One region of the Mesorhizobium sp. M0292 genome, then DNA from elsewhere that is predicted to be linked to it. Evidence: predicted binding sites of a transcription regulator. Region 1 holds the regulator's gene; each other region holds the start of a gene.
What was found. Region 1 encodes PhoB, which activates phosphate uptake and scavenging genes when phosphate is short. Its sites were predicted from a motif close to TGTCATNNANCTGTCAT; they were not measured.

Region 1 (9,847 bases):
CGGGATTGGACTGCGCGTCGGCGGAAATGTACTTGTCGCCGGCGGCTTCGATCGCCGTCTTCATCGCCGCCTCGTCCGTCTTCCAGCGCTCTTCCTGGAAGTTCGACCAGGAGACGCCGATGACCTTGTCCTTCGCCTGCGCGACCGAGACCAGCGTCAGCGACATGGCGGCGCCCGCCAGCATGGCGGCTGCAAATCTGTTCATGATAAACCCTCCCTGCGCCGCGCGCGGCGCGACAAAACTGGCCCGAGGGCCGGCACACAGAGGCTCCATTTTTTCGAGCCTCGAAAAAATACTGGTTCAATGATAAGGCACTGTCAACATCGATTCTGATGGATTCTGATGGCGTTGCCGAATTTTTTCGAGCTCCGCAATAAACAATGACAGGGCTGCCGGCGTCTGCCAATATTTGGCTGGTGCCGTCGAACGCCTTCACTATCATGAGGCGCGAGGAGGCCGGGAGGAAAACAAATGTCGGTTGGGATCCGCCACGACGATCTGCGCCGTCGCAACCGTGCGATGGTGATTTCGGCCGTGCGCCGGGCCGGCCAGCCGTCGCGGACCGAGATTGCGGCGACCACCGGCCTCAGCCATTCGACGATATCGGCAATCTCGTCTGATCTAATTCAAGAAGGCATCCTGATTGAAGGCAAGCCTGGCGAGACCGGCTCGCTGAAACGCGGCCGGCCGCAGGTCGGCCTTGGCCTCAACCCGGAAGCGGCGGCGGTCATGACCGTGGTGCTGTCGCTGAACTTCCTCTCCGTCACCGTCATCGACTATGCCGGCCAGGTGGTCGCGGAAGAACAGCGCCGGCTCGACACGCTGACCATGCCGCGCGACGAGCTGATCGGCGAATGCGTAGCAATCGTCGGGCGGCGTCTCGCGGACCCGGACCTCGATGTCCAGAGCATCGCCCGCATTGCCATGGGCATCCAGGGCATCACCGATTCGCAGGCGCGGGCCATGCTGTGGTCGCCAATCACGCCACTGACCGACATTGCCTTCGCCGACATGTTGGAAGCGGAATTCGGCATTCCTGCCACCATGGAGAACGACTGCAATATGATGGCGGTGGCCCTGCAATGGCGCCAGCCCGAGCGCTACCGCGACAATTTCATCGCGATCCTCTTGTCGCACGGCATCGGCATGGGGCTGGTGCTGAAAGGCGAACTGTTCACCGGCACCCATTCCTCGGGCGGCGAGTTCGGCCACATGATCCACCGTCCGGGCGGCGCGCTCTGCCGCTGCGGGCGGCGCGGCTGCGTGGAAGCCTATGCCGGAAACTACGCCATCTGGCGCAGCGCCAAAATGATGGGCGAGGATGCCGAGCCGGTCGATATCGGCGACGCTGATATGCGGGCGCTGGCCGCTCGTGCGCGAGAGACGGACGGACCGGAGCGCGAAGCCTATCGCAGGGCCGGTGAGGCGCTCGGCTTCGGCCTCGGCAGCCTGTTTGCGCTGATCGACCCGGCCCCCGTCGCCATGGTCGGCGTCAGCGCCGCCGCGTTCGACCTGATCGAACCGGCATTGCGCGAAGCGATCGCCCAGACCGCCGGCGGCCAGCACTCGAAGTCGATCTCCTTCGACACCGAGCCCAACGAGCTGCCGCTGATCCGCGAAGGCTGTGCCACGCGCGCGCTCGGCTTCGTCGACCAGGAGATTTTTGCGCCGGGTATTCAGCCCAAATCCGGCAAGCATGTCGCGTGAATGGCCGGCAACGGCGCGACGCGCAGGATCCTAGTCTTCCCTGATCGCGTAGCCGGCGCCGCGAATGGTACGGATGACATCCGGCATGCGGCCGTTGTTGACGGCCTTGCGCAGCCGCCCGACATGCACGTCGACGGTTCGCTCGTCTATATAGATCGTCTCGCCCCAGACATTGTCGAGCAGTTGGCTGCGCGAGAACACGCGGCCGGGATGGCGCATCATGAATTCGAGCAGCCGGAACTCGGTCGGTCCGAGCCTGATCTCGCTCTTCTTGCGGTAGACACGGTGCGACTCGCGGTCGAGCACGATGTCGCCGACCTTGAGCACGCTGGACAGCACTTCCGGCTTGGCCCGGCGCAGCAGCGCCTTCACGCGCGCCATGAACTCCGGCGTCGAGAATGGCTTGACCAGATAGTCGTCGGCGCCGGTGGACAGGCCGCGCACGCGATCGCTTTCCTCACCGCGCGCGGTCAGCATGATGATCGGCAGCCGCTCGGTTTCGGGCCGCACTCTAAGCCGCCGGCAGAGCTCGATGCCGGAAACAGCGGGCACCATCCAGTCGAGCACCAGGAGATCGGGCACGTTTTCCTGCAGGCGGATCTCGGCCTCGTCGCCGCGTGTCACCACCTCGACTTGATAGCCTTCGGATTCGAGGTTGTAGCGGAGGAGCACGCCTAGCGGCTCCTCGTCCTCCACGACCATGATGCGTGGCGCGATCATAGGCAGTTCACCCTCATCAGGCCGGCGTGGCCATCGCCGTCTCGTCCTGCTTCGGACGATTGGCGGGCAATTGCTGGCCGGTCAGCACATAATACGCATTTTCGGCGATGTTGGTGACATGATCGCCGATGCGCTCAAGATTCTTGGCGCAGAACAAGAGATGCGTGCAGGCGGTGATGTTGCGAGGGTCTTCCATCATGTAGGTCAAGAGCTCACGAAACACGGACGTGTATTTGACGTCGATGCGCTCGTCGTCATTCCTGAGTTTTGCAAGCGCTGCCGCATCGGTGGCGGCATATTCCTCGACGACGCCTTGCACCTGGATCAGCACCAGTTGCGCCATGGCATCGATGGAGTGCGAGAGGTCGCGCGGCGTGACGCTCAAGCCCACGGTGCCGACGCGTTTGGCGATGTTCTTGGCGAGATCGCCGATGCGCTCGAGGTCGCCGGCCATGCGGATCGAGCCGACCACGGCGCGCAGATCGTTGGCCATCGGCTGGCGCTTGGCGATCAGCGTGATGGCGCGGTCGTCCAGTTCGCGCTGGCGCGCATCCATGATGGCGTCGTCGGAAACGACACGCTGTGCCAGCGCATTGTCCGAATTGAGCAGCGCCCTGGTCGAGCCGCTGACCATCGAGCCGGCCAGATCGCCCATGTCGCGGATCAGCTTGCTGATCTGCCCGAGCTCTTCATCGAAGGAGGCGACGGTATGTTCACCCATGATCTTGGTCCTCGTGCCTGAAAATTCACCCCGCCGGACGGCTCAGCCGAAGCGGCCGGTAATGTAGTCTTGGGTGCGCTTGTCGTCGGGGTTGGTGAACATCTTGTCGGTGGCGCCCTCCTCGACGAGATAGCCGAGATGGAACATCGCTGTACGCTGCGACACGCGCGCCGCCTGCTGCATCGAGTGGGTGACGATGACGATCGTGTAGTTCTGGCGCAGTTCGTCGATCAGCTCCTCGACACGGGCGGTGGCGATCGGATCGAGCGCCGAGCAGGGCTCGTCCATCAGGATCACCTCCGGCGACACGGCGATGGCGCGCGCGATGCACAGGCGCTGCTGCTGGCCGCCGGACAGGCCGGTGCCGGGCTCCTGCAGGCGGTCCTTGACCTCGTTCCAGATCGCAGCCTTCTTAAGGCTCTGCTCGACGATCTGGTCCATGTCGGACTTGCGCTTGGCCAGCCCATGGATGCGCGGGCCGTAGGCGACGTTCTCGTAGATCGACTTCGGGAACGGGTTGGGTTTCTGGAACACCATGCCGACGCGGGCGCGCAGTTCGACGACATCGATGTTCTTGTCGTAGATGTCGTCTTCATCGAGCGTGATCTTGCCGGTCACCCGCGCCGAATCGATGGTGTCGTTCATGCGGTTGAGGCAGCGCAGGAAGGTCGACTTGCCGCAGCCGGACGGGCCGATCAGCGCCGTCACCTGGTTCTGTCGGACGTCGAGATTGACGTCGAACAACGCCTGCTTCTCGCCGTAGAAGACGCCGACCTTGTCGCCGCGCATCTTGATGACTTCGTTCGACTTGGCGTTCATTTTGTCGCCCACTGCATTCTCAAGGGACTGTTCGGTCATGATGTTCATACCAAATTGCCTTTTTTCTACCAGCGCCGCTCGAACCGGCGCCGGAGCACGATCGCGGTGATGTTCATGGCCATGAGGAAGACGAGCAGGATGATGATGGCGCCGGACATGCGCTCGACAAAAGCGCGCTCAGCCTCGTTTGCCCACATATAGATCTGCACCGGCAGCGCGGTCGCCGGATCGAAAGGCGTCGCCGGATAATCGGCGACGAAAGCGACCATGCCGATCAAGAGCAGCGGTGCTGTCTCGCCGAGCGCACGCGCCAGGCCGATGATGGTGCCGGTAAGGATGCCTGGGGCGGCAAGCGGCAGGATGTGGTGGAACACCATCTGCATCTTGGAGGCGCCGAGGCCGAGTGCCGCCGAGCGGATCGACGGCGGCACCGCGGCGAGGGCGGCGCGCGTGGCGATGATTATGGTCGGCAATGTCATCAAGGTCAGCACCAGGCCGCCGACGAAGGAAGCCGAGCGCGGCATGCCGAGGAAGTTGATGAACACGGCAAGGCCAAGCAGACCGAAGACGATCGACGGCACCGCCGCGAGATTGTTGATGTTGACTTCGATCAGGTCCGTAAAGCGGTTCTTCTTGGCGAATTCCTCGAGATAGATCGAGGCGGCGACGCCGATCGGCAGCGCCAGCAAAAGCACGATCACCATCATGTAGAACGACCCGATGATGGCCACGGCCATGCCCGACGTCTCGGGCCGGCTGGAGGCGCCATAGCTGAACAGGCCGGTGTTGAAATGCTCGGCCATCGCGCCTTCGGCTTTGAGCTTGTTCATCCAGTCGATCTGCTGGTTGGACACCTTGCGGCGCGCTTCATCGACGCCGAGGTCGATCTGGCCCTTGAAGGCCGAGTCGAGATTGGCGGCGGCCAGGATGTCGACGTCACGCGTCGTGCCGATCACCGACGGATCGGCGGAGACGATGTCGCGCAGCTGGACGCGGGCGCCTTCCGACAGGAAGCCCTTGAGCTTCAGCATCATCGGCTTGTTGGCCGGATCGATGCCGAGCTTGGCCACCAGCGCGTTTTCGGCGAGCTTGGGATAGTTCGCCTTGATCAGCACATTCGGGTCTGTGGCACGCTTGTTCGAGGGGTCGATGACCTTCTCATCGAAGGTGATCGGAAGCGTCACCGTCGTCTGCCAGAAGGCGGTGTAGCCTTTCGAGACGATGGTGATCAACATGATGGCCAGGAACGCCAGGCCCACCGAGATCGCAATCACGCCATAGATGCGGAACCGGCGTTCGGCGGCATAGCGCGCCTTCAGCCCGATGTCGCGGCGCGGACGCGCGACGGCACCCGCCATCGTGTCCAGGGGGATGTCGGTCATTCGTACTGCTCCCGGTACTTGCGCACAATGTAGAGGGCGACGATGTTCATCACCAGCGTCAGCGCGAACAGCGTCAGGCCGAGCGCGAAGGCGACCAGCGTCTGCGGCGAGTTGAACTCGAGATCGCCGGTCAGCTGGTTGACGATCTTGACAGTGATGGTCGTCATCGCCTCGAACGGATTGGCCGTCAGATTGGCGGCGACGCCCGCCGCCAGCACGACGATCATCGTCTCGCCGATGGCGCGCGACGCCGTCAACAGGATGGCGCCGACGATGCCGGGCAGTGCCGCCGGCAGGATCACCCGCTTGATCGTCTCGGAGCGCGTGGCGCCGAGGCCGAGCGAGCCGTCACGCATTGCGCGCGGCACCGCGGTGATGATGTCGTCGGACAAAGAGGACACGACCGGGATCAGCATGACGCCCATCACCAGGCCGGCGGTGAAGATGCTCTGGCCCTGGATGAAGGGCGAGCCGCCGGTGAGTGCCGCCGACAGGTCGCGCAAGAACGGTCCGAGCGTGACCACGGCGAAGATGCCGTAGACGATGGTCGGGATGCCGGCCAGCAGTTCAAGCGCGGGCTTGACCACCGACCGGACGCTGCGCGAGGCGTATTCGGACATGTAGACCGCCGACATCAGCCCGACCGGCACTGCGACCAGAAGCGCGACGGCGGCGATGTAGAGCGTGCCGGCGAGTAGCGGGATCAGGCCGAACTGACCCTGGCTGCCGCCGGAACCGGCGGCGGCGAAACGCGGATCCCACACCGTGCCGAAGAAGAAGCTCATCGGCGATACGCTTTCGAAGAAGGTGATCGTCTGGAACAGCATCGACAGCACGATGCCGACCGTGGTCAGGATGGCGATGGTCGAGGCCGCAAGCAGCCCCCACAGCATCAACTTCTCGACATTGTTGCGCGCCCTGGCGCGCGGCGCGATCTGCCTCAGCGCATAGAAGGCGCCGGCGATCGACAGAGCGAAGGTCAGCACGGCGCCGAACAGGCCGAGCCGGTCCTGGACCTGGTTCGCCTCGACCGCGATCGGGATCATATAGTCCTGGGTGTCGCTGGCCAGTGCCACGCCCTTGGCGGCGAGCAGCGGCTGCAATTCGGCGAAAGTAGCGGGAAGTGCGGTATCGCCATCGAGCCGACGCAGGCCCTTGGCCAGGCTCTTCACCAGGCTGGCGTCGAGCGCTTCGCTGGCGACCTTTGTGTCGGCGGTGCGCTCGGGCAAAGCGGCATGGATATGCCGGTCGAGATAGAAGGAAGAGCCGATATCCCAGACGGCGAGCAAAAGGACGGCAGGCAGGACCGCGAGCAGAAAGGCCCACCAGCCATGATAATGCGCGCGCGAATGCGGCTTGACCTTGCCGGTATCCTGCGCCGCTGCGCGCTGGCGGCCGACCACAAAAGCGACCACGCCTATGGCAATGACTATGGCGAGTACGAGCAAGGACGACATCACCCACCCCAGGGAAAATTCAGATCGCCGCCGCCGTTGCGGCAAGCGGCGAAATCAGGGCGCGGATTTGGTCCGCGCCCTGATCCGGTCGGTCGATTACATTGTCTTTCCGGCGGCGAAGGCGTCGCGCTGGCCCTGACGTTCGGCGTCGGGAGCGGAAACCAGGCCGTACTGGGCGAGCGGGCTTTCCGGGCCGATCATCTGGTCATCAAGGAAGAACTCGACATATTCCTTGAGGCCGGGAACGACGCCCAGATGCGCCTTCTTGACGTAGAAGAACAACGGCCGCGACACGGGGTACGTGCCATCGGCGATGGTCTGCGTCGAAGGCACGATGCCTTCCACGGTGGCGACCTTCAGCTTGTCGGCATTGTTCTCGTAGAAGGCGAGGCCGAACACGCCAACGCCGGTCTTGTTGGAGTCGATGCGGGCCAGCGTCTCGGTGTAGTCGCCATCGATGTCGACAGCCTTGCCGTCCTTGCGGATGGCGATGCAGGTCTTGCCGATTTCCTTGTCGTCGGCGATGCCGGCAGCCTTCAAAGCGGCCTTGTCGCAGCCGGCGTCGAGCAGCTTGGTCTCGAACACTTCACGGGTGCCGTGCTTCTCACCCGGGATATAGGCGGCGATATCCCAGTCGGGCAGCTTCGGATTCACCTGGTTCCACTTGGTGTTCGGGTTTTCGACCAGCTTGCCGTCGACCACCAGCTTGGCGGCGAGCGCCTTGTAGATGTCGGCGGGAACCAGCGCCCAGTCCGGACCCTTGATGTCGGTGGCAAAGACGATGCCGTCATAGCCGATGCGGACTTCCTGGACGTCCTTGACGCCGGCGTCGGCGCAGGACTTCAGCTCGTCCTTCTTGATCGGGCGCGAGGAGTTGGCGATGTCGATCGTGTCTTCGCCGACGCCCTTGCAGAACTCCTTGATGCCGGCGCCGCTGCCGCCGGACTCGACCACCGGGGTCTTGAAGTTGGTGAAGGTTTCGCCGAACTGCTCGGCGACGATCTTGGCGTAAGGCAGCACGGTCGACGAACCGGCGACCTGGATCTGGTCACGCGCAGCGGCGACACCGGACGATGCGGCGAACGCTACCGCCACGGCCGATGCCGTAACGAGGAATTTCTTCATGTGGCCTGCTCCTGTTCGGAAGATGGTCTCTTGGCGCCCTCTTCAAACCGGCGCCCGCTGAGGCCAATAGCCTTCGATTATTACAGTCGCATGACAGTTTCGTGTCAGCCCGGTAACGTCGCACAGACGTCTTGTGGGCCGCCCCCTTTAAGCCGGTTTGTGGGAATGGAAGTTGCCGCTGGAATCAGACGCTTGCGCGATCCGTGCTGGCATCATGTCCCGGCACACCGCAGGCCGCGATGCCGAGAAAGAAAAACCGGACGGGAGCGCGTTGCCCGTGGCCAGAGCGAATCTTGGCCGAGCCATCGCCAAAAACAGGTCCGTTGGGGTAGATTCGACGCTGTTTCTTGTCGGCGGTCGCTTGCTCCCGCCCGTAACTGAATGAGCGGTTTCGTTGCGACCATTGTCCTGACTGGGCGCCAGCTTTGATATGGTGCGATCGCACCATATCCTTGGCTGTTGCGGCGCGGCCGAATCCCGGCCGGCGCCGCAGGTTGCTATCCAGCGTCTCGTTGGGCTTCGCTTGATATGCCGACCCAGCGCTCGACCTTTTCGAGCAGCGCCCTGGGGCTGATCGGCTTGGGCAAATAGTCATCCATGCCGGCTTCCAGGCAGCGCTCACGGTCGCCCTTCAAAGCATGCGCGGTGACGCCGACGATCGGGATATGCATACCCGTATGTTCTTCAAGCCGGCGAATTGCGGCGGTGGCCTCGAGCCCATTCATCTCCGGCATCGAGACGTCCATCAGGATCATACGCGGATTGAGCCTGCCGAAGGCGTCGAGCGCCTTGCGGCCGTTGCCGACAATTTCGAAACTATAACCGGTCTCGCCGATTATCTGGGTGAACACCATCTGGTTCACCTCATTGTCCTCGGCAACGAGGATGTCGAGCCGGCTTTCATCCCCGGCGGCCCGGGCGCGGGCGCGAACCGGCGGCGGTTGCAGCAAGGCGCGTTCCGATGCAGCGAGCGGCGGCTTTGCCGGTGACGGTCCGTTCCTGTCGTTGCCGGACCCGCTGCTTGCCGCCGGGAGCACGCGGCTCCCCGTGATATTGTGATGGTGGCGCTGGATGGTAGCGACCAGCGTTTCCAGAAGCACCGAGGAACGCGCCGGCTTGATCAGCTGGGCGTCGATGCCGAGATCGCGATAGCTGGTGTTGGCGAGCGACTGGTCGACCGAAGTCAGCATGATGATCGGCGTGTCGGCCAGCCCTGCGGTGCTGCGCACGACGCGCGCCATTTCGGCGCCGCTCATCCCCGGCATCTGATAATCGAGCACGACGCAGTCGACCGGCACGCCGTAGGCAGCCGCGGCGACCAGCACCTTGAGCCCTTCGGGTCCGCTTTCGGCGGCGCAGGAATCGAAGGTCCATGACGCCATCTGCTCGCTCAGGATCGATCGGTTGACGGCATTGTCGTCGACGATCAGCACCCGTGAGCCGGTCACGTCGACCGGCATGATCCGCCGTCCGGTCCGTTCCTCGGCCCTGGGCAATGTCACGGTGAACCAGAAGGTCGAGCCCTTGCCTTCGGCGCTCTCGACACCGATCTCGCCGCCCATCAACTCGACCAGCCGCGAGGTGATGGCGAGCCCGAGCCCTGTGCCTTCGTGGCGTCTGGTCGACGAGGTGTCGGCCTGACTGAATTTTTCGAAGACGAGCTTCAGTTTCTGCTGCGGAATGCCGATGCCGGTATCGGTGACCGAAACGGTCAGCTTTGTCCCCGTCGGCCCCCTTTGTCCCGTCACGTCGACCAGCACGTGGCCTTCGTCGGTAAACTTCACCGCGTTGCCGACCAGATTGGTGACGATCTGCCTGATGCGACCGACATCGCCGACGAACAGGCTTCCCAGGCCCGGCTCGACGCGCACGATGAGCTCGAGGTCCTTCTCCTTGGCGCGGGTCGATATCAGCG
Region 2 (9,847 bases), on a different contig from region 1:
ACCACGTGCCGGGCACCGTCTTCGAAACGCTGACCTACAAGAATTTCGGATTCTCGGACGCGGCGGAAGCCTTCGTGCTGATCTCCGGCATGTCGGTCGCACTCGCCTATGGCAACAAGTTCCAGCCGGGCGGCCGGCTGCTGGCGATGTTGAAGATGTGGCGCCGGGCCGGCGTGCTTTACAGTGCCCACATCGTCACCACCATGGTTGTGATGGCGTTGTTCTGCGCCGCTGCGGTGTACGGCCGGCGGCCGGAACTGCTCAAGCTGATCAACATCGAGCCGCTGATGAAGAACACGCCGGAGGTCATGATCGGCATTGTCACGCTCGGCCACCAGCTTGGCTACAATAACATCCTGCCGGTCTATGCGGCGCTGCTGTTGATGGCGCCGCTCTTCCTGCTCTTCGTCAGCTACCGGCCGCTGCCGGCGCTGGTCTTTTCCGGCGCGCTGTGGCTCGTCGCCGGCCTCTGGCAGATCGCGCCGCCGAACTATCCCGAGCCCGGCTTCTGGTTCCTCAACCCGCTGTCCTGGCAATTCCTGTTCAACATCGGCCTTGCCGGCATGCTGCATGTCAGGCGCGGCGGCACAATTCCCGTCAATCGTTGGCTGGTGGGCGCCGCGGCGACCTATGTCGCGGCAGCGGCGGTCTGGGTGCACAGCCCGCTCTGGGGCGAGATAACGTGGTTTAACCTGCCCGTGGTGATCGGCGGCTTCGACAAGACGTTCCTGTCGCTGCCGCGGCTCCTGCACATATTGGCGGTGAGCTATCTGATCGTCGCCCTGCCGGCTTTCTCGAACCTGTTCCGTCTCAGCCCGGATCATCCGCTAGCGCTGCTCGGCAAGCGCTCCTTGCCGGTGTTCCTCGCCGGCACGCTGATCGCCATGGCGGCGCAGGTGATGAAGCTGATCAATCCGGGCGGCTTTGCCTATGACGCCTTGCTGATTTCGGCCGGCATCGCCATGCAATTCGTGCTCGCCTTCTATCTTGAGTGGCTGTCCGGCATCGGCTCGAGCAAAAAGCCGGTTCGCAAAGAAGCGCCAGCCGTTCACCAGACCTTCGGCATGCCCGCGATGCCAAGGCTAAGCCGATGATCCCACATCAGCCGCCTGGCTAGCAGGCGAGGGGCCGGACGACCCCCGCACCACGAGATCGACCGGCAGCAATTGCCGGTGCTGCGAGCCGTCATTTTCGAGGATCGCCTTGACGGCCAGGCGTCCCATCTCGGCGATCGGCTGGGCGACGGTGGTTAGTGGCGGCTCGGAGTCGGCGCCTTCCGGCACGCCGTCGAAGCCGACGATGGACACATCGCCCGGCACGGCAATGTTACGCTCGCGCAGCCAGTCGAGCGCATGCAGCGCAATCTTGTCCGACATGGCCAGGATTGCCGTCGGCGTCTGCGGCAGCGCGAAAATATGATCGAGGCCGGCCCGCACGCTCGCCTCGTCATTGAGGGTTTCGTAGATTGGCACTTGCGAGACGTCGATGCCGAAGCGGGAGAGCTCGCCGAAATAGCCACGCAGACGGTCGCGTGTGCCCGAGTAGAGGGATGTCGTCTCGACTTGCTCCTGCGTGACGGGACCAAAGCCAGCGTCGGCAGATTCCAGGGCGAGTACGGCAAAGCTGCGATGGCCGAACTCGGCCAGATGGCGCGCCGCCAGACCCGCGCCGGCGACGTTGTCGACGCCGATCGCAGCGACCGCCTCATTTTCCGAATCGAGATCAAGCGCCACGAAAGGCAGTTTGCGTTCGCGCGCCAGTTCGACCAGCCGCGACCCACCCTCGATGCAGAACACGATGAAGCCGTCGACTAGGGCGCTCTGGATGTTCCAGGCGAGCTGCTCGCTGTTGGCGGCCGAGACCAGCGAAATTCCGGCGCCGGTGGCGTCGCAGGCCTGCGAAATGCTGGCCATCATGACGCGGGCAAAGGGATCGTCGAAGAAATAGGACAATGGTTCTGCCGTTGCCACGCCGATGGCGTTGACCTTGCCGGCGCGCAGCAGCCGGCCCTTGGGATCCGGGCCGGCATAGCCCATCGCTTCCGCCGCCGCCTTGACCCGCTCGCGGACCTCTTCGCGCACGATCTCCGGGCGAGCGAACACGTTGGACGCGGTACCGTGCGAGACCCCGGCCGCCTTGGCGATGTCGGCAAGCCGCACTGGTCTCGTCTTGCCGGAGGTCAATGCCGTCATTTTCGTCTCCTGAACCGGAGCCTGTTTAGCACTTTCGTTGGATCGGTTCAAATTTTCCCTTGATCGGACGGCGGAGAGGGTCTATATTTGAATCGATCCAAGGGATTCATCAAGTACAACTTGGATCGATTCAAGAGGAGGGTGCCATGCATCCCGTGAATTATCTGTTCGAAGACATCTACGGCAATGATTGGGGCATAGTCTCCGACGCCGCCACCCGCAGGCGCCGCGACAAGGTCGGGCCGTGGAGGCGTGACCTGCAATACCTTGTGAAACGCAAGCGCAGCTGATCGGCCCCGGCATTTTCGTGCCAGCTGATTGGATCGATTCAAGTTCTTGAAGAGGAGAACGAACATGCATCCCGTGAAACATCTGTTCGAAGACATTTATCGCAATTACTGGGGTATCTCGCCTGCCACGGAGCAGCCGCAACGGCGGCGGCCGACCAAGCCTGCCAAGCGCAACCGCGACCTGCTGCCGGAAAACCGGCAGGATTAAGCCTCGTGTGATATCTGATGGGGCAGGGTTCTTGCCTCGTCAGGACCGTTGCCGCACGAGCGCCGAGGCCGCGATCACCAGCCAGCCCGCGATGAGCAAGGTGCCGCCGATCGGCGCCGACATCGGGAACAGCCGCGATCCCACGAAATCCCGTGCCAGCAGATCGCCGCAGAACAGAACAAGCCCGACGAGCAGCACCAGGCTGCCGATCCGCAAGATCCGGTTTGCGCCGGCGAGGCCGACGGCCAAAAACACCGGCGCATGCATGAGCAGGAAGGATGCGGCCGTGCCGACGAACGCGCCGCCGAGATGCGCTGAAGCCGCCGACAGCGCCACGCCCGCCGCGCCGGCAATGCCGCCGGCGAAAACGAGGATGCGCGCGCTGTTTGCTGGTGCTGACTCGGCGATGCTCATGTCTCGGGCTCCGTGATTGACGATAGGCGGCGCGACCTGTCTGTCAGGATTTTTCCGATATCGCCAGCATGTCGCGCGTGCGGCGCGCCTGGGCCAGCCAATTATACGCGGCACCGCCCGCCATCAGCAACGACGTGCCGAGAAACACCGCGCGCATGCCGAAATGGCCGCCGACGAAGCCGCCCAGCAGCGGCCCCGCAACCTGGCCGACATATTGCGCCGAGATTGCCAGGCCCAGCACATTGCCGCCGACCCCATCGGGAACATTGTGGCGGATGACGCTGGTGATGCAGGGCAACAGCCCGCCCAGCACCAGACCCATAAGGAACCGCAGCCCGACCAACTGCCAGCTCTCGGTGACGAAGGCCTGCGGTATCAACAGCAGAGCCGAGACGGCCAGCGATGCGACGATGACGTTCCAGTGGCCGATGCGGTCGGCGAGTTTGCCCAACCGTGACGCCGACAGGATGGCGCCGAGTGCGGCCGCCGACATGACGACACCTGAGACCAGGGTCACCCGGCTTGCGTCCGCGACCAGTTGCTGGACGTAGACGGTGATGATCGGCTCGATCGACATGTTGGCGAAGGTGAACAGCATGCCGGTCGCCAGCATGGCCACGACAGGGCGTTTGTCGGGGATCTGCGCCCAACTTCCCTTTGGTTTCTCCTCGCGTTTTGCCTGTACTGGCGGGCGAGGCATCTCCTTTATCAGGAACGTCGTCGCCAGCGCCGCCAGGAAAATGACGCCGCCCGCGATGAGGAAGGTGGCGCGAATACCGATCAATGGCGGCAGCGCGCCGCCAAGCAACGGGCCGACCAGGGAGCCTGCGGTGATGCCGGCCGACAGCACGCCAAGCGCCCAGCCGGAGCGCTCCTTCGGCGTCTGCATGGCGACAAGGATCGTCGAGCCTGAGGAATAACCGCCGGCAAAGCCGATCAGCAGGCGCAAAAGCACCAATTGCCAGACGGTCTGCACCATGCCGGTCAGCGACATGCAGATCGCCATGCCGAAACTGGCGCGCACCAGCATCACCTTGCGGCCATAACGGTCACCCAGCCGTCCCCACAGTGGCGCGACAAGGGCGGCGGCAAGGAAGGTGGCGCCGAAAGCGATGCCGGACCATTGCACGATCGCCGCATGGCCCACGGCGCCCAGCTGTTCGACATAGAGCGGCAGGAACGGCAGCAGCAACGTCATCGCCACAAGCGTGCTGAACGATCCGGCAAAGCACACGAACAGGTTGCGCCGCCAATGAATGTTGTAGGTGGAAGGCACTTCGGCGGCCCGCGCTGCACTGTCCTGCGGCATGTCCTGTCCTGTCCGCTTGCTGCGGATACCATTTTGGGATACCAACTTGGTACCCTCATGGACGCAAAGCCCGGCTGCTGTCAATCAGGCGCTCTCAATGTGATCGGCAAGACCAACGGGCAAGGCCGATCGCCAGCAATGGAAGCAACTATGTCGCAGATGCACATCGTCGAAAAAGCGCTTCGCGAGATGATCCTTGGCCTCGAGGTCGGTCCTGGCGAGCGGCTGACGGAGCGCTGGATCGAGAGCCGCTTCGGCGCCTCGCGCACGCCGGTCAGGGCAGCCCTGCTGCGGCTGGAGACGGAAGGGCTGATCTGCCGCGACGGGCGCGGTTGGACCGTGTCGCCGATCAACCTTGCCGAACTGGAACAGATCGCGGTGTACCGCGAAGCCGTCGAGGTCGCGGCGGTCAGGCTGACTTCGGCGCTGGCCGACAGGAGCGCAGCCGATGTCATCAAGGCGATGCTGGACTCCTGCGACACTGCCACGCCGCGCGAGGAATGGCACCGCGTCGGCATGGATTTCCATATCGAACTGGCGCGGCTCTCCGGCAACGAGTTCCTGTTTCGGGCCGTGCGCGATGCCATGACGCGGCTGTCGCGGGCGCGCTGGCTGGAGGTGCGCGACGAGGCGGCCCTTGGCCGCGCCTGGAGCGAGCATCACGCCATTCTGGCAGCGGTGCGGGCCGGCGATGCCGATGCGGCGGCGGCGCGACTTTCCGCCCATATAGCCGGCAGCCGCGCCCGCCTGGTGACGTCGTTGCACAATGACCGGCGCGGCCTGCGCGCCAGGGGTTTTGCTGTCGTCGCCGCTTGATACCGGTCACGAAAACGAAAGAACGCCGACGCCATCCGCTTTCGGCCTCGCTTCGCGGACGCCGATGGCGTAAGAGGCGGCCATGGAAAACAACCGATTTGAAACACCCGTGACCGTTAAGTCGGGCACGGAGGGAAGCACTCAGCTCTTGCGTACGGTGCGTGAGGCTTCCGATTACCTGCTCAACAGCTGGCCCGGCAAGCGCAGCCCCAAGCATCGCGAAGCGCTGCAGGCCTGCCATGACGCGCTGGCCGGCGACAAGCCGGCGATGATTGCAAGACGCGCCTTCATCGCCGCCGCGCGCGAGGTCAACGTCTTCGTCAGCGACAAGGCCCCGGCCTGATCACATCGGCCTGATCAGACCGGCATTTTGCCAGGATCCGGCCCGTTTCGCGGGCCGGTGATCCTGTCTTGCCTATTTTTCTGTCTCGGTGTCGGTTTTGGAACTTGCCTCGTTCTCAGGCTCGGCGCGCTCCTTGGCCGCGACCTTGGCGGCGAGCTTCTCCGCCTTCTTGGCGGCCTTCTGCCGGTCGCGCTCTTTGCGTTCCTGACCGTAATTCGGTGGTCGAGCCATATCGTTTCCTTTCGCTGTGCCTGATCCTGCCTAGAAGCATTGGCCGGCAAACACAACAGCGCCGCGAGGGCAGATGCCAGCGGTTCTGGACTTGCGTGATGGCGAACACAATGGTTTAGAAAAGGCTGCGGGACAGTTGCTGGAGCCGCCGCCGACCGATTTCGAATCAAAACGACCGATGGCCACGCTTCAAAGAAACGCACAGAAGCTGATCTACTATGCGCGCAACGCCATGCGCGACATCGCGCCGCCGGTTCTTTTCCGGCGCCGGCTCGGCCGGCTGCTCGATCAGGCCAGGCTTTCCGACGCATCGGTCCGCCAGCGGCTCAATTACTACAACACGCTGCGGGAGCCTTTTAGCCCCAGCCCCGAGGCCGTGCCGGTCAGCCGGCTGCCGTCGGACCGCAGCATGTACTATTACGATCTGAAGGAGTTCACCCGTTATTTCGACCCAGATCTGCGCATCGACCTGGAATTCGGCGACGTCATCGAAGTGCCGAAGATGCCGTCGATCGTCAAGGACCGGCCGATAGCGGGCGACAACGGCAACGGCGTCCTGTTCAAGCTGAACAAGTTCCGTCATTTCTACATGCCGGCCGACGATGTCGCCTTCGCCGACAAGCATCCGCTCGTCGTTTGGCGCGGCGAACTCAACAATCCGATTCGCACCTTGTTGCTGGATGCAGCCCGCAATCTGCCGTTCTGCGATGTCGGCACGCCGAGGGCGACAGCACCTGCGGAATACCGCAAGCCCTATCTCAGCATCGATCAGCAGCGCCGCTACCGCTACATCATCTCGCTCGAAGGCAATGATGTCGCGACCAATCTGAAATGGATCATGAGCTCGAACTCGCTCTGCCTGATGCCGCCGCCGACTTACGAGACCTGGTTCGCCGAGGGGCAGCTCGAGCCCGATGTCCATTATGTGCCGCTGGCGCCCGACTTCAGCGATCTGGCCGAGCGGGTGCATCATCTCGAGCAGCATCCGGCCGAGGCCCAGCGCATCGTTGCGGCGGCCAACGCCTATTGCCGCAAATTCGCCGACGAGCGGGCCGAGCAGGCGATCTGCCTGCTCGTGCTCTACAAATATTTCGTGCTCAGCGGCCAGATCGAGCCCGATCCGCAGGTCTGGCGGTTTATCGCGGGCTAGCGGCTTCCGGCGCCCTTAAGTCAGATGACGCTGCGGTCCATAACCAGATCGGCCGGGCCGAAGCGGTCCTTCGCCGTAAACTGCTGGTGCCAGTAGGGATAGAGCACCGGAGGCCGGCTGACGGCATCGAGACGCTGGCGTTCATCAAAGGACAGCGTCAGGCTCGCCGCGGCGAGATTGTCTTTCAACTGGGCTTCGTTGCGCGCCCCGATCACCAGCGAGCTGACGGCCGGCCGGCCAAGCAGCCAGGCCAGCGCCACCTGGGCCGCCGAAACGCCGCGTGCCGCACCGATATCGACCAGCACGTCGACAATCCGCCACAGCCGATCCTCGTCGCGGATCGGGGGTTCCGACCAGCCGCCGATCTGGCGCGCCGTCGGACTGTCGCGGCGGTATTTTCCCGACAGCAGGCCGCCGGCGAGCGGGCTCCACACCAAAACGCCAAGGCCCTGGTCGACCGAGATCGGCAAGAGCTCATACTCGGCCTCGCGTGCTTCCAGCGTGTAGTGGATCTGCTGGGTGACGAAGCGCGGCTGGTGCTGGCTGTCGCTGATGCCGAGCGCCTTCATGACCTGCCAGCCGGAATAGTTGGAGCAGCCGACATAGCGGATTTTGCCCTGGGCAACCAGCGTGTCGAGCGCGGAGATGGTTTCCTCGAGCGGCGTCGCGCCGTCCCATTCGTGCAGGAAATAGATGTCGATGACATCGGTCCTGAGGCGCTTCAGGCTCTTCTCGCATTCGCGGATCAGATGATGGCGCGACAGGCCTTCGTCATTGGGGCCCTTGCCGATCCGCATGCGCGCCTTGGAGGCGATCAGCACGTCGTTCTTGCGCTTGCCGCCGAGCGCCTCGCCGATGATCTCTTCCGACAGACCGTTGGAATAGACATTGGCGGTGTCGATGAGATTGATGCCGGCATCGATGCAAGTGTCGATGATGCGCGAGGCCTCCGCGAGATCGGAATTGCCGACGGCGGCGAACGGCCCGCTGCCGCCGAAGGTCATGGTTCCCAAGGTCAGCGCCGAAACTTTCAAGCCGGAACGGCCAAGCGTGCGGTATTCCATGTCAGATCCTCGTAGTTTTGGTGGGGAGGCGGTTTTAGCAGGAAAGGGCGGGGAAGCCCGAAGGGGTCCGCCAATTGTAGGACAATTTGAGCGGCTTGTCGCCATCCCAGGGCGATGGATCGGCAATGCTCGCTGGTTTGCAGTGATGACCGGCTGGCCGGCGGCTTGCAATAAAACCGTCATTGGCGGCCTATATCGAGTCGGCTCAGGGTTTCATGCCAGCCGGCAAGCGGAGCAGTGGAAATGACCGAGTTGAAGCAGAATTCTCCGGCCAGGGATTGGCTGGAAGCCGAACTCGCCGACATGCTCGACGAGGACTATGAGCTTGAAATGTCGGAGCCGGCGCTGTCGCTGGAGATCTCCAAGATCTACAAGAACGCGCATCCGCCGTCGATCGACCGCATGCAGTATTTCCGCGACCTGATCGGCTTGCAGTCGGAACTGATCAAGCTGCAGTCCTGGGTCGCCTACCACAAGAAGAAGCTGGTGGTGGTTTTCGAAGGACGCGATTCCGCCGGCAAGGGCGGCGTCATCAAGCGCATCACCCAGCGCCTCAACCCGCGCATCTGCCGCGTCGTGGCGCTGCCGGCGCCGACCGAGCGCGAAAAATCGCAGTGGTATTTCCAGCGCTACGTGCCGCATCTGCCGGCCGGCGGCGAGATCGTGCTGTTCGACCGCTCCTGGTACAACCGCTCCGGCGTCGAGCGGGTGATGGGCTTTGCCGAACCCGATCAGGTCGAAGAGTTCTTCCGCGACGTGCCGGAGTTCGAGCGCATGCTGGTCCGCTCCGGCGTCACGCTGGTCAAATACTGGTTCTCGATCACCGACGAGGAACAGCAGATGCGCTTCATGATGCGCATCCACGATCCGATGAAGCAGTGGAAGCTGTCGCCGATGGACCTGCAGTCGCGCGTGCGCTGGGAGCAGTACACCAAGGCCAAGGAAGAGACGTTTGCCCGCACCAACATCCCAGAGGCACCGTGGTACATCGTCGAAGGCAACGACAAGAAGCGGGCGCGGCTGAACTGCATCGACCATCTCCTCAAACAACTGCCCTATGAGGACGTGCCGCACGAAGAAATCACGCTGCCCGAGCGGGTGTTCAACCCGGAGTACGAGCGCCAGGTCCTGCCGCGCGAGCTTTACGTGCCGGAGAAGTATTGAGCACTTTTCCTTCTCCCCGTTTCACGGGGAGAAGGTGCCTGAAGGGCGGATGAGGGGCAGCGCCGGCATCGACGAATTCACAGCCGTCGGACGCTGCTAACCTCCAAAAGCAGCGCTGCCCCTCATTGCCTGCCGGGCATTTCTCCCCGCAAAACGGGGAGAAAGAAGCCTGCGCCTGTTACTTCGCCACTATACCCGCTTGATCGTCACATGCGTGGCGAGCGCCGTGGCCACCTGCTCGGTGCACTGGTAACCCAGCTTCAGCATATCCAGCCCGGCAAACAGGCTCTCGCCCCTCCCGAGCAACACCGGCGACACCGCCAGATGCAACTCGTCGATGAGCTTCTCTTGCAGATATTGCCGGATGGTGGAAACGCCGCCGCCGACGCGGATATCCTTGCCGCCGGCCGCGGCCTTTGCTTGTTCGAGCGCGGCGTGGATGCCGCCGGTAACGAAGTGGAAAATGGTGCCGCCTTCCATCACAATGGAGTCGCGCTTGTAGTGGGTCAGCACGAAGGTCGGCACATGATAGGGCGGGTTGTCGCCCCACCAGCCTTTCCAGCTCTCGTCTGGCCATTCGCCGCGGATTGGGCCGAACATGTTGCGGCCGAGGATCCAGGCGCCGACATTGTCGAAGCTGCGGATGGTGAACCGGTCGTCCACATC
Region 3 (9,847 bases), on a different contig from region 1:
GCGCCGTCGGCTCGGTGCATGGCCCACTGCTCGGCGCCTTCATCCTGGCCACCATCAACAACGGCGCCAATCTGCTCAACGTCAACTCGTTCTGGCAGCGCATCATCACCGGCGCGCTGATCATAATCATCGTCTATTTCGACGGGCTGCGCCGTCGCGGCAAGTAATTCTCCCTGACCTTCTGCGCCGGCCTGCTTAACAACGGACCGGCGCCTTTTTTGAGAAACACTGGAATTGCCGAATGAAAGCTGTTGTCTGCCGCTCGCCCGGCGAGCTTGTCCTGGAAGACCGGCCGGCGCCAGGAGCGCCGCCTGCCGGCTGGGCGCTGGTCGCCGTCAGCCATGTCGGCATCTGCGGCACCGACTACCACATCTTCGAAGGCAAGCACCCGTTCCTTGCCTATCCCCGCATCATGGGCCATGAAGTGTCGGGCACCGTCGTCGAGACCGGCGAAGATGTCGACCTTGCCGTGGGCGAGCCCGTCATCATCAATCCCTATCTCGCTTGCGGAAAATGCATCGCCTGCCGGCACGGCAAGCCGAATTGCTGCGTCAGGATCGAAGTGCTTGGCGTCCATCGCGACGGCGCCATGGCCGAGCAGATCCTGGTGCCGGCGCAGAATCTTTATCCGGCAAACGGCTTGTCGCTGGCCGATGCGGCGGCGGTGGAATTCCTCGCCATCGGCGCGCATGGCGTGCGGCGCGCTCGCGCCGAACCAGGCGCCCGCACGCTGGTCATCGGCGCCGGGCCGATCGGCCTTGGCGCAGCGCTGTTTGCGCGCATCGCCGGGCTCGATGTCAGCCTGCTCGACATGAGCACGGAGCGGCTGGATTTTGCAAAAGGCGAACTCGGCTTCGCCACGCTCGACGGCTCACAAAAAGCGGCAGCCGAACTGGTGCGCGAGGCAACCGGCGGCGAAGGGTTCGACATCGTCTTCGACGCCACCGGCAACACCGCCTCGGTGCAGTCGGCCTTCGCCCATGTCGCGCATGGCGGCACGCTCGTGCTGGTCAGCGTCGTCAAGGATGACATCGTCTTTTCCGACCCGGAATTCCACAAGCGCGAAATGACATTGATCGGCAGCCGCAACGCGCTGAAAGTCGATTTCGACCACGTCGCCGCCTCGATCCGCAACGGCGCCGTGCCGCTGGCAAAACTCGTCACCCACCGCACCACGCTAACCGGCACACCGCGTGATCTCGCGCGCTGGGCGCATGAGAAATCGGGGCTGATCAAGGCTGTGATCGAGGTTGGGGCATAACATCGCAGGTGGTCCCGGCCCGAATGATGACGACCCGCGCAGGTTGACTCCCACTCCGTCCTCAAAACGCCAGGCCGGTGAAAAATAGGCGCGCCCCGCTACAGCGCCGACAGTTTCAGCTCCACCCGCTCCGCCGGAAACCGTGTTTCGGCGAACTGGATCGGCTGGCCGTCCGGTGTGACGTTGACGGCGACCGCGACCAGCACGATGGCGCCGGGCTGCAAATCGAGATCGGCAAGGTCGGCGGCGTCGGCGTGACGCGCCGACAGAACCGTCGATTGCCGGAGATAATCGTCGATGCCGAAACGCCGGAGCGAGGCGGTTATCGAACCGGTCTCCGCCATCACGGCATCGATGCCGGCGAAGCGCTTTGCTTCGTACCAGCTGGCGGCGCGGGACACCGGCCGTCCATCGGCTTCGCCGCGCGTCTCCAGCCGGATCACCTCGGTGCCCCTGGCAAGGCCGAGGCCGTCGGCGACGCGCTGGCTGGCCGATTCAACTACGGACGTGAGCAGCACGATATGCCGTTCCGAAGTCTGTCCCTGCAGGCCCGTCGAAAAACGCGTGCGCGCGCCGATCGGATAGGACAGCCGCTTGCGCGACAACACGAAAGTGCCGCGTCCCTGCTCGGCCCGCAGCACACCGTCCTGTACCAGGGCCGATATGGCGCTGCGCACCGTGTGGCGGTTGACGCCGTAGCGTTCGGCCAGCGCCATCTCCGGCGGCAGCGCGGCATTCTCGGCGAAATCGCCGGACGCAATCGAATGCAGGATCTGGTCGGCGATCTGCCGCCAGAGCGAGACGCCACTGCGGCGTTCAATGCTGCTCGCGCTCTTTTGAGCCACCATTTCCCCCCCGCTCCACCCCCTGTCATCCACCCGTCATGGACACGGGTTAGATAATAGGTATAATTTGTATAGTTGTCTATATCACTAGACAAATTTTATTTGGTCAGGGAGTAACCCAATGCGAGGACAGGAAGCGCGGGAACAGGCCGAGCGCAAAGACGTCATGGCAACGCTGGCGCAGGCTAACGGCGACGACATCGCCCGGCTCTGGAACGAGGCCGGCCTGACCTCCGAGGCCGAGCTTCTGCGTGGCCCGGAAACCGGTCTGGTCACCGTGCGTGGTCGCATCGGCGGCGGCGGCGCACCCTTCAATGTCGGTGAAGCGACGGTCACCCGCGCCACAGTTCGGCTCCCTTCCGGACAGGTCGGCCACAGCTACATGCTTGGCCGCGACAGGAAGAAGGCCAGGCTGGCCGCAATCGCCGACGCGCTCTGGCAGGACCCGGCGCAGCGGAGGACGGTCGAAACCGCGCTGGTGGCGCCGCTGCGTGCCGCCCAAGGCGAAGCGCGCGAAAAGCGCCGCGCCGAGACGGCGGCAACGAAAGTGGATTTCTTCACCATGGTGCGCGGAGAAGACTGATGGACATCGCAGCTCAATCGATCGACGGCGGTTTCGCCGATCCGGTGTTCAACGCCCAGACCGTCTTCCGCGCAATCATGGACGCCATGGCGCGGCCGGGCAGCGTGCAGCCTCTGCCGGCCTTCGCCCGGCCGCCGGCGCCGCTGTCGGCAACCGCCGGCGCCATCGCGCTTTCGCTATGCGACAACGACACCCCGCTCTGGCTCGACCCTGCCTTGCAGGCGTCCGCGGCAGTCAAATCCTGGCTCGGTTTCCACACCGGCGCGCCACTTGCCAACACGCCGGCCGATGCGCATTTCGCCTTGATCGCCAACCCGGCCGAGATGGCTGCTCTCGACGGCTTTTCGCAAGGCACGCAGGACTATCCCGACCGCTCGACGACACTGATCCTGCAGGTCAGCAATCTCGTCTCGGGCGCGCCGCTGTTGCTCGAAGGTCCTGGCATCGAAGTCTCTGCCGCGATCGCGCCGGCACAGATGCCGCGTCATTTCGTCGAACAGTGGAAGCAGAACAGCCAGCGCTTTCCGCGCGGCGTCGACATCCTCCTGGCGGCGCCCAACGGTATCGCCTGCCTGCCGCGCACGACGCGCATCAATACGATGGAGGCATAAATGTATGTCGCGGTAAAAGGCGGCGAAGTCGCAATCGCCAATGCCCACAGCCTGCTTGCGGACCGCCGTCGCGGCGACCGTTCGGTGCCGGCGCTGCGCCTCGACCAGATCGTGGAACAGCTGGCGCTCGGCGTCGACCGGGTGATGAGCGAAGGATCGCTCTACGACCGGGAACTGGCGGCGCTCGCCATAGTCCAGGCGCGCGGCGACATGATCGAGGCGATCTTCCTGGTGCGCGCCTACCGCACCACACTGCCGCGCTTCGGCTACACCAACGCCATCGACACCGGCGCCATGCTGGTCGAGCGGCGCGTGTCGGCGACCTACAAGGATTTGCCCGGCGGCCAGCTGCTTGGGCCTACCTTCGACTACACCCACCGCCTGCTCGACCCGGAACTCGCCGCCGGCGCCGATGTCGCCGAACCGCTCCAGCGCGAGACGGAAACGCAGGCCATGCCGCGCGTTTCGACGATCCTCGCCCGCGAAGGGCTGATTGAGCCGGATGGCGACATGCCGCAGGACCATGTCCCCGGCGACATCACCCGCGAGCCGCTTGAGTTTCCGATGGCGCGCGACATCCGCCTGCAGGCGCTGTCACGCGGCGATGAAGGGTTTCTGCTGGCGCTCGGCTATTCCACCCAGCGCGGCTATGCCCGCAACCACCCCTTTGTCGGCGAGGTGCGTATCGGCGAGGTCGAGCTGGAACTCGACGTGCCGGAACTGCCCTTCGCCGTGCTGCTCGGCAAGGTCCGCGTCACCGAATGCCAGATGGTCAACCAGTTCAAGGGCTCGGCCAAGGCGCCGCCGCAATTCACCCGCGGCTACGGACTGGTCTTCGGCCAAAGCGAGCGCAAGGCGATGGCCATGGCGCTGTGCGACCGCGCGCTGCGCGCAACGGAACTCGGCGAAGATGTCGTCGCCGCCGCGCAGGACGAGGAGTTCGTCATCTCGCACTCCGACAATGTTCAGGCGACCGGCTTCGTGGAGCATTTGAAGCTGCCGCACTATGTCGACTTCCAGGCCGAGCTCGATTTGGTGCGCCGCATGCGCGCCGAATACGAAGCTCGAGAGAACCCTGCAAAGGTGGAAGAGAAGCGGGAGGCTGCCGAATGAGCCTAATCGCCCCCGCCATTGCCGCCACCCCCGTTGCCGCCATCCCCGTTGCCGCCGTCATGGGAATGGCTGCTATGCCCGCCGACGTAGCTGCCGTTTCCGCCTGTGACATGCGCGCCATCTCTGGAAGCAGGCAGAAACAAGCGCCGAGGTACAAAACCGACCACGCAGACAAACGCCAGAAGCAGAATTGCAATCTGGATCCAACCGGTCTGAGTCATTCGACTTCGCCTTTATTTCCGTTTTCTGGGCGTCAATGCAATAGCAGGGAGTGGATTTGATCGCCATGACCGACATCGCCACCTACAACTTCGCCTATCTCGACGAGCAGACCAAAAGGATGATCCGCCGGGCGATCCTCAAGGGCATCGCCATCCCTGGCTATCAGGTTCCCTTCGCTTCGCGCGAAATGCCGATGCCCTATGGCTGGGGCACTGGCGGCGTGCAGGTCACCGCCTCGATTATCGGGCCGGACGATGTGCTGAAAGTCATCGACCAGGGCGCCGACGACACCACCAATGCCGTCTCGATCCGCGCCTTCTTCAAGAAGGTAGCCAACGTCGCGGTGACGACCGATACCGCCAGCGCCACCATCATCCAGACCCGCCACCGCGTCCCGGAACACCCGCTGAGCGCCGGCCAAGTTCTAGTCTACCAAGTGCCGATACCCGAGCCGTTGCGCTTCCTCGAGCCGCGCGAAACCGAAACGCGCAAAATGCATGCGCTCGAGGAATACGGCCTGATGCATGTGAAGCTCTACGAGGACATTGCCAAACACGGCCGCATCGCCACCACCTATGCCTATCCGGTCAAGGTCGAGGGCCGCTATGTCATGGACCCCTCGCCGACGCCGAAATTCGACAACCCCAAAATGCACCGTTCGCCGGCCCTGCAGCTGTTCGGAGCCGGGCGCGAAAAGCGCATCTATGCCGTGCCGCCCTTCACCGATGTCGTCAGCCTCGACTTCGAGGATCATCCCTTCGAGGTCCAGACCTTCGACCTGCCCTGTGCGCTGTGCGCGGCGGAAAATGTCTATCTCGACGAGGTCATCCTCGACGACCATGGCGACCACATGTTCGTCTGCTCCGACACCGACCATTGCGAGAAGCGGCGCGCCGAAGGACATCGCGGCCACCTTGCGGCTGAAAGCCATGTTACCGCAGGAAAGATGAGGCCAGCAGAATGACCGGCGACCCACTGCTGCGCGTCTCCGAACTGTCCAAATTCTACGGCTCGCGCGTCGGCTGCGAGAATGTCACCTTCGACCTGTGGCCGGGTGAGGTTCTGGCCGTCGTCGGCGAATCCGGCTCCGGCAAGACGACGCTGCTCAACTGCCTGTCGACGCGGCTGCTACCATCTTCTGGCACCGCCAGCTACCGCATGCGCGACGGCCAGTTCCGCGAACTCTACCGTATGAGCGAGGCCGAGTGCCGCTTCCTGATGCGCACCGACTGGGGCTTTGTTCATCAGAACCCCGCCGACGGCTTGCGCATGACGGTGTCTGCCGGCGCCAATGTCGGCGAGCGGCTAATGGCGGTCGGTGACCGCCATTACGGCAAGATCCGCGCCACTGCCGTCGACTGGCTGTCGCGCGTCGAGATCGACGAGGACCGCATCGACGACGAGCCGCGCGCCTTTTCCGGCGGCATGCGCCAGCGCCTGCAAATCGCCCGCAACCTCGTCACCGGACCGAGGCTGGTGTTCATGGACGAGCCGACCGGCGGCCTCGACGTCTCGGTGCAGGCGCGCCTGCTCGATTTGCTGCGCGGGTTGGTCACCGATCTCGGCCTGGCGGCCATCGTCGTCACCCACGATCTCGCCGTCGCCCGGCTTCTGTCGCAGCGTATGATGGTGATGAAAGACGGCCGTGTCGTCGAAAGCGGCCTGACGGATCGCGTGCTCGACGATCCCCGCGCGCCTTACACGCAATTGCTTGTTTCCTCGATTCTACAGGTGTGAAGATGGCGCCAAGGCACCCCCCTCTGGCCTGCCGGCCATCTCCCCCTCAAGGGGGGAGATCAGCAGCTTTTATGTCCCGCCCCTTCTACGATGCAGAAGAATGGCGAAGTCGAACGCGACAGCCAATCTCCCCCCTTGAGGGGGAGATGCCTGGCAAGGCAGAGGGGGGTGTTGGCCCGCGGACGAACAACGATTGGAGAACCTTCTGATGCCGACGCCCCTCGTTGTTTCCGGCGTCGCCAAAAGCTTCACCATGCATCTGCGCGACGGCATCAGATTGCCGGTTGTCGCCGGCGTCTCATTCTCGATCCGGGCCGGTGAATGCGCCGTGCTCGGCGGACCTTCCGGCGCCGGCAAAAGCTCGATGCTGAAAATGCTCTATGGCAATTATGCCGTCGATGAAGGCCAGATCATCCTTCAGCATGAGGGCGGCCTGATCGATCTCGCCATCGCCAGCCCGCGCACGGTGCTTTCCGTGCGCCGCCAGACGATCGGCTATGTCAGCCAGTTCCTGCGCACCGTGCCGCGCGTCTCCGCGCTCGACGTGGTCGCCGAGCCGCTGGTCGAACGCGGCGAGGACCGCGAGAGCGCGCGGAAAAAAGCACGCACCTTGCTGGGGCAGCTCAATTTGCCGGAAAAGCTCTGGGCGCTGCCGCCGGCGACTTTCTCGGGCGGTGAGCAGCAGCGCGTCAATATCGCGCGCGGCTTCATCACCGAGCATCCGGTCTTGCTGCTCGACGAGCCGACAGCTTCGCTCGATTCGAAAAACCGCGACGTTGTGGTTGCGTTGATCGCCGCCAAGAAGGCAGGCGGTGTCGCCTTGCTCGGCATCTTCCATGACCCGGATGTGCGTGACGCCGTCGCCGATCGCATCATCGACGTGACCTCTTTCGCCGCCGGAAAAATCGCTGCATGAGCAGGAAACTATCGGAAGCGCCGTTGGTCCACGCCACGGCGCAGGTCGAGAACTCGACATTGGGGCGCTGGACAGAGATCGCCGACCGCAGCCGCGTGTCCGAAAGCATCCTCGGCGACTATTCCTACATCATGCAGGACTGCGTCGTCTGGTGCGCGACCATCGGCAAGTTCTCCAACATAGCCGCCGCCGTGCGCATCAACGCCACAAACCACCCGACCTGGCGGCCGACGCTGCATCACTTCACCTATCGCGCCTCCGACTATTGGGACGACGCCGAGCACGAAACAGAATTCTTCGCCCAGCGCCGCGCCAAACGCGTCTCCATCGGCCACGACACCTGGCTCGGCCACGGCTCGACCATCCTGCCCGGCGTCACCGTCGGCGATGGTGCTGCCGTAGGCGCCGGCGCTGTGGTGTCGAAGGATGTCGCGCCCTACACCATCGTTGGCGGGGTGCCAGCCAAGCCGATCCGCGAGCGTTTCGATCGCCGCACGGCCGAACGCTACCAGGCGCTCGCCTGGTGGGACTGGGACCACGCCAGGCTGCGCGCCGCGCTCGACGATTTTCGCGTACTCGAGGCAGACGCGTTCCTCGAGAAATACGGCGCCTGATCGGGTGCGATCACCCCACTTGCCGCACGGCTGTGGAGCGTAACAAAACTGACATCGTGATGACATGGCAGGTTCATGTCGCTGCGCTAGGCGAGAACCAGACGATCAATTCAGGTCTGGAACTCTTCGATGTTATCGACCCCTGCCACGCTCGAAATCCGCGGCGTCTCGCGCCGATTTGGCAAGAACACCGCCGTCAGCGCCATCGACCTGTCGATCCCGCAGGGCCAGATGGTCGGCATCATCGGTCGTTCCGGCGCCGGCAAATCCACCCTCCTTCGCATGATCAACCGTCTCATCGACCCCAGCCAGGGATCGATTTTTTTTGACGGTGCCGAGGTCTCGCGGCTGCGTGGCTCGCCGCTGCGACGCTGGCAGCGCGACTGCGCCATGATCTTCCAGCAGTTCAACCTGGTGCCGCGCCTCGATGTGCTGACCAATGTGCTGCTCGGCCGTCTCAATCATCGCTCGACCTTTTCCAACCTGCTCGGCATGTTTACCCGCGCCGAATGCGCTGAGGCGATTGCAGCACTCGAGCGCCTCGACATCGCCCGCACCGCACTGCAGCCAGCCGGCACGCTGTCTGGCGGCCAGCAGCAGCGCGTCGCCATTGCCCGCGCCATGATGCAGCAGCCCAAGGTGCTGCTCGCCGATGAGCCGATCGCTTCGCTCGACCCGCTCAACGCCAAGGTGGTGATGGACTCGCTGCAGGACATCAACCTGCGCGAAGGCATCACCGTCGTCACCAATCTGCACACGCTGGACACCGCCCGCACCTATTGCAACCGCATCATCGGCATGGCTGCCGGCAAGATCGTCTTCGACGGTCCGCCGGAAGCGCTCAACCGCGAGGCCGTGCGCCTGGTCTATGGCGCCGACGGCAACGGCGTCGATATCTCCGAGGCCATCACCTCGACCAGCATCGCCTACAAGCAAAAGATCGCCGCATCCGCCAGCCCGCTCGAGCCCGCATTCCCCGGGTACTGATCCATGATCCCGAAAAGTGGATACCGGTTTTCGGAAAAGATCATGGACCAAAACTGAGCCGCACTGGATCGACCGCCCGCGTCAAGGGCACTTGCAAAAATCAAGAACGCTGCCGGCGCGGGGCCGGAACTTACAGGAGAGACATCAAATGTTCAGGAAGATGGTATTCGGCGCCGTTTCGGCGCTCGCCATGGCAACCAGCGCCGCGCATGCGGCCGACCTCAAGGAATTCCGCGTCGGCATCCTCGGCGGAGAGAACGAAACCGACCGCCTGCGCAACTATCAGTGCCTGGCCGATCACCTGAAGACCGAATTCGGCTTCGAAAAGGTCTCGCTGTTCCCCGCCGCCGACTATGACGGCGTCATCCAGGGCCTGCTCGGCGGCACGCTCGACTTCGCCGAACTCGGCGCTTCCGGCTACGCCAGCGTCTACATCAAGGACCCGAAGGCGGTCACCCCGATCCTCACCACCCAGCAGACCGACGGCGCCACCGGCTATTATTCCATCGGCCTGGCGCTGAAGTCTTCGGGCATTACCGACATCAAGTCGGCCAAGGGCAAGAAGCTCGGCTACGCCGATCCGGACTCGACCTCGGGCTACCTGATCCCGCTGACCCAGATCCCGAAGGACACCGGCGCCTCGAACGACGCCTACTTCGCCTCGACCCAGTTCAATGGCGGCCATGAAAACAACATCCTCGCCGTTCGCGACGGCAAGGTCGACGTTGCGGTTGACGATTCCTCCGGCATCGGCGACTTCAAGAACGGCTACACCTCCGGCACCTTCCACAAAGTCACCGCCAAGGGCGCCGTCGACCCCAACGACTTCGTCGAAGTCTGGCGCTCGGGCCTGATCCCGAACGGCCCGCTGGTCGTGCGCACCGCGCTCGGCGACGACATGACCGCCAAGCTTGCCGCCTTCTTCACCGACCTGCCGAAGAAGGACAAGGCCTGTTTC

Region 2: the regulator PhoB is predicted to act here: its motif matches at 8,184-8,200, upstream of ppk2 (polyphosphate kinase 2).
Region 3: the regulator PhoB is predicted to act here: its motif matches at 2,130-2,146, upstream of phnF (phosphonate metabolism transcriptional regulator PhnF).

What each region holds. Positions count from the first base shown of each region.
Region 1 covers NZ_JAMYSB010000010.1:986-10,832, forward strand. The annotation lists gene xylF (D-xylose ABC transporter substrate-binding protein) at 1-205, opposite strand, end outside; gene NKI96_RS16855 (ROK family protein) at 473-1,708, shown strand; gene phoB (phosphate regulon transcriptional regulator PhoB) at 1,739-2,428, opposite strand; gene phoU (phosphate signaling complex protein PhoU) at 2,445-3,149, opposite strand; gene pstB (phosphate ABC transporter ATP-binding protein PstB) at 3,192-4,016, opposite strand; gene pstA (phosphate ABC transporter permease PstA) at 4,034-5,350, opposite strand; gene pstC (phosphate ABC transporter permease subunit PstC) at 5,347-6,807, opposite strand; gene NKI96_RS16885 (substrate-binding domain-containing protein) at 6,904-7,932, opposite strand; gene NKI96_RS16890 (response regulator) at 8,430-9,847, opposite strand, start outside.
Region 2 covers NZ_JAMYSB010000001.1:23,822-33,668, forward strand. The annotation lists gene NKI96_RS00110 (OpgC family protein) at 1-1,094, shown strand, start outside; gene NKI96_RS00115 (LacI family DNA-binding transcriptional regulator) at 1,083-2,192, opposite strand; gene NKI96_RS00120 (hypothetical protein) at 2,339-2,482, shown strand; gene NKI96_RS00125 (hypothetical protein) at 2,547-2,690, shown strand; gene NKI96_RS00130 (DUF423 domain-containing protein) at 2,730-3,104, opposite strand; gene NKI96_RS00135 (multidrug efflux MFS transporter) at 3,148-4,413, opposite strand; gene NKI96_RS00140 (GntR family transcriptional regulator) at 4,564-5,229, shown strand; gene NKI96_RS00145 (DUF982 domain-containing protein) at 5,339-5,572, shown strand; gene NKI96_RS00150 (hypothetical protein) at 5,645-5,803, opposite strand; gene NKI96_RS00155 (glycosyl transferase family 90) at 5,982-6,953, shown strand; gene NKI96_RS00160 (aldo/keto reductase) at 6,974-8,017, opposite strand; gene ppk2 (polyphosphate kinase 2) at 8,261-9,181, shown strand; gene NKI96_RS00170 (dihydrofolate reductase family protein) at 9,371-9,847, opposite strand, start outside.
Region 3 covers NZ_JAMYSB010000020.1:73,098-82,944, reverse strand. The annotation lists gene NKI96_RS25030 (ABC transporter permease) at 1-167, shown strand, start outside; gene NKI96_RS25025 (zinc-binding alcohol dehydrogenase family protein) at 242-1,261, shown strand; gene phnF (phosphonate metabolism transcriptional regulator PhnF) at 1,360-2,109, opposite strand; gene phnG (phosphonate C-P lyase system protein PhnG) at 2,228-2,689, shown strand; gene phnH (phosphonate C-P lyase system protein PhnH) at 2,689-3,300, shown strand; gene NKI96_RS25005 (carbon-phosphorus lyase complex subunit) at 3,301-4,413, shown strand; gene NKI96_RS25000 (hypothetical protein) at 4,416-4,634, opposite strand; gene NKI96_RS24995 (alpha-D-ribose 1-methylphosphonate 5-phosphate C-P-lyase PhnJ) at 4,700-5,599, shown strand; gene phnK (phosphonate C-P lyase system protein PhnK) at 5,596-6,372, shown strand; gene phnL (phosphonate C-P lyase system protein PhnL) at 6,581-7,288, shown strand; gene NKI96_RS24980 (DapH/DapD/GlmU-related protein) at 7,285-7,902, shown strand; gene phnC (phosphonate ABC transporter ATP-binding protein) at 8,032-8,889, shown strand; gene phnD (phosphonate ABC transporter substrate-binding protein) at 9,038-9,847, shown strand, end outside.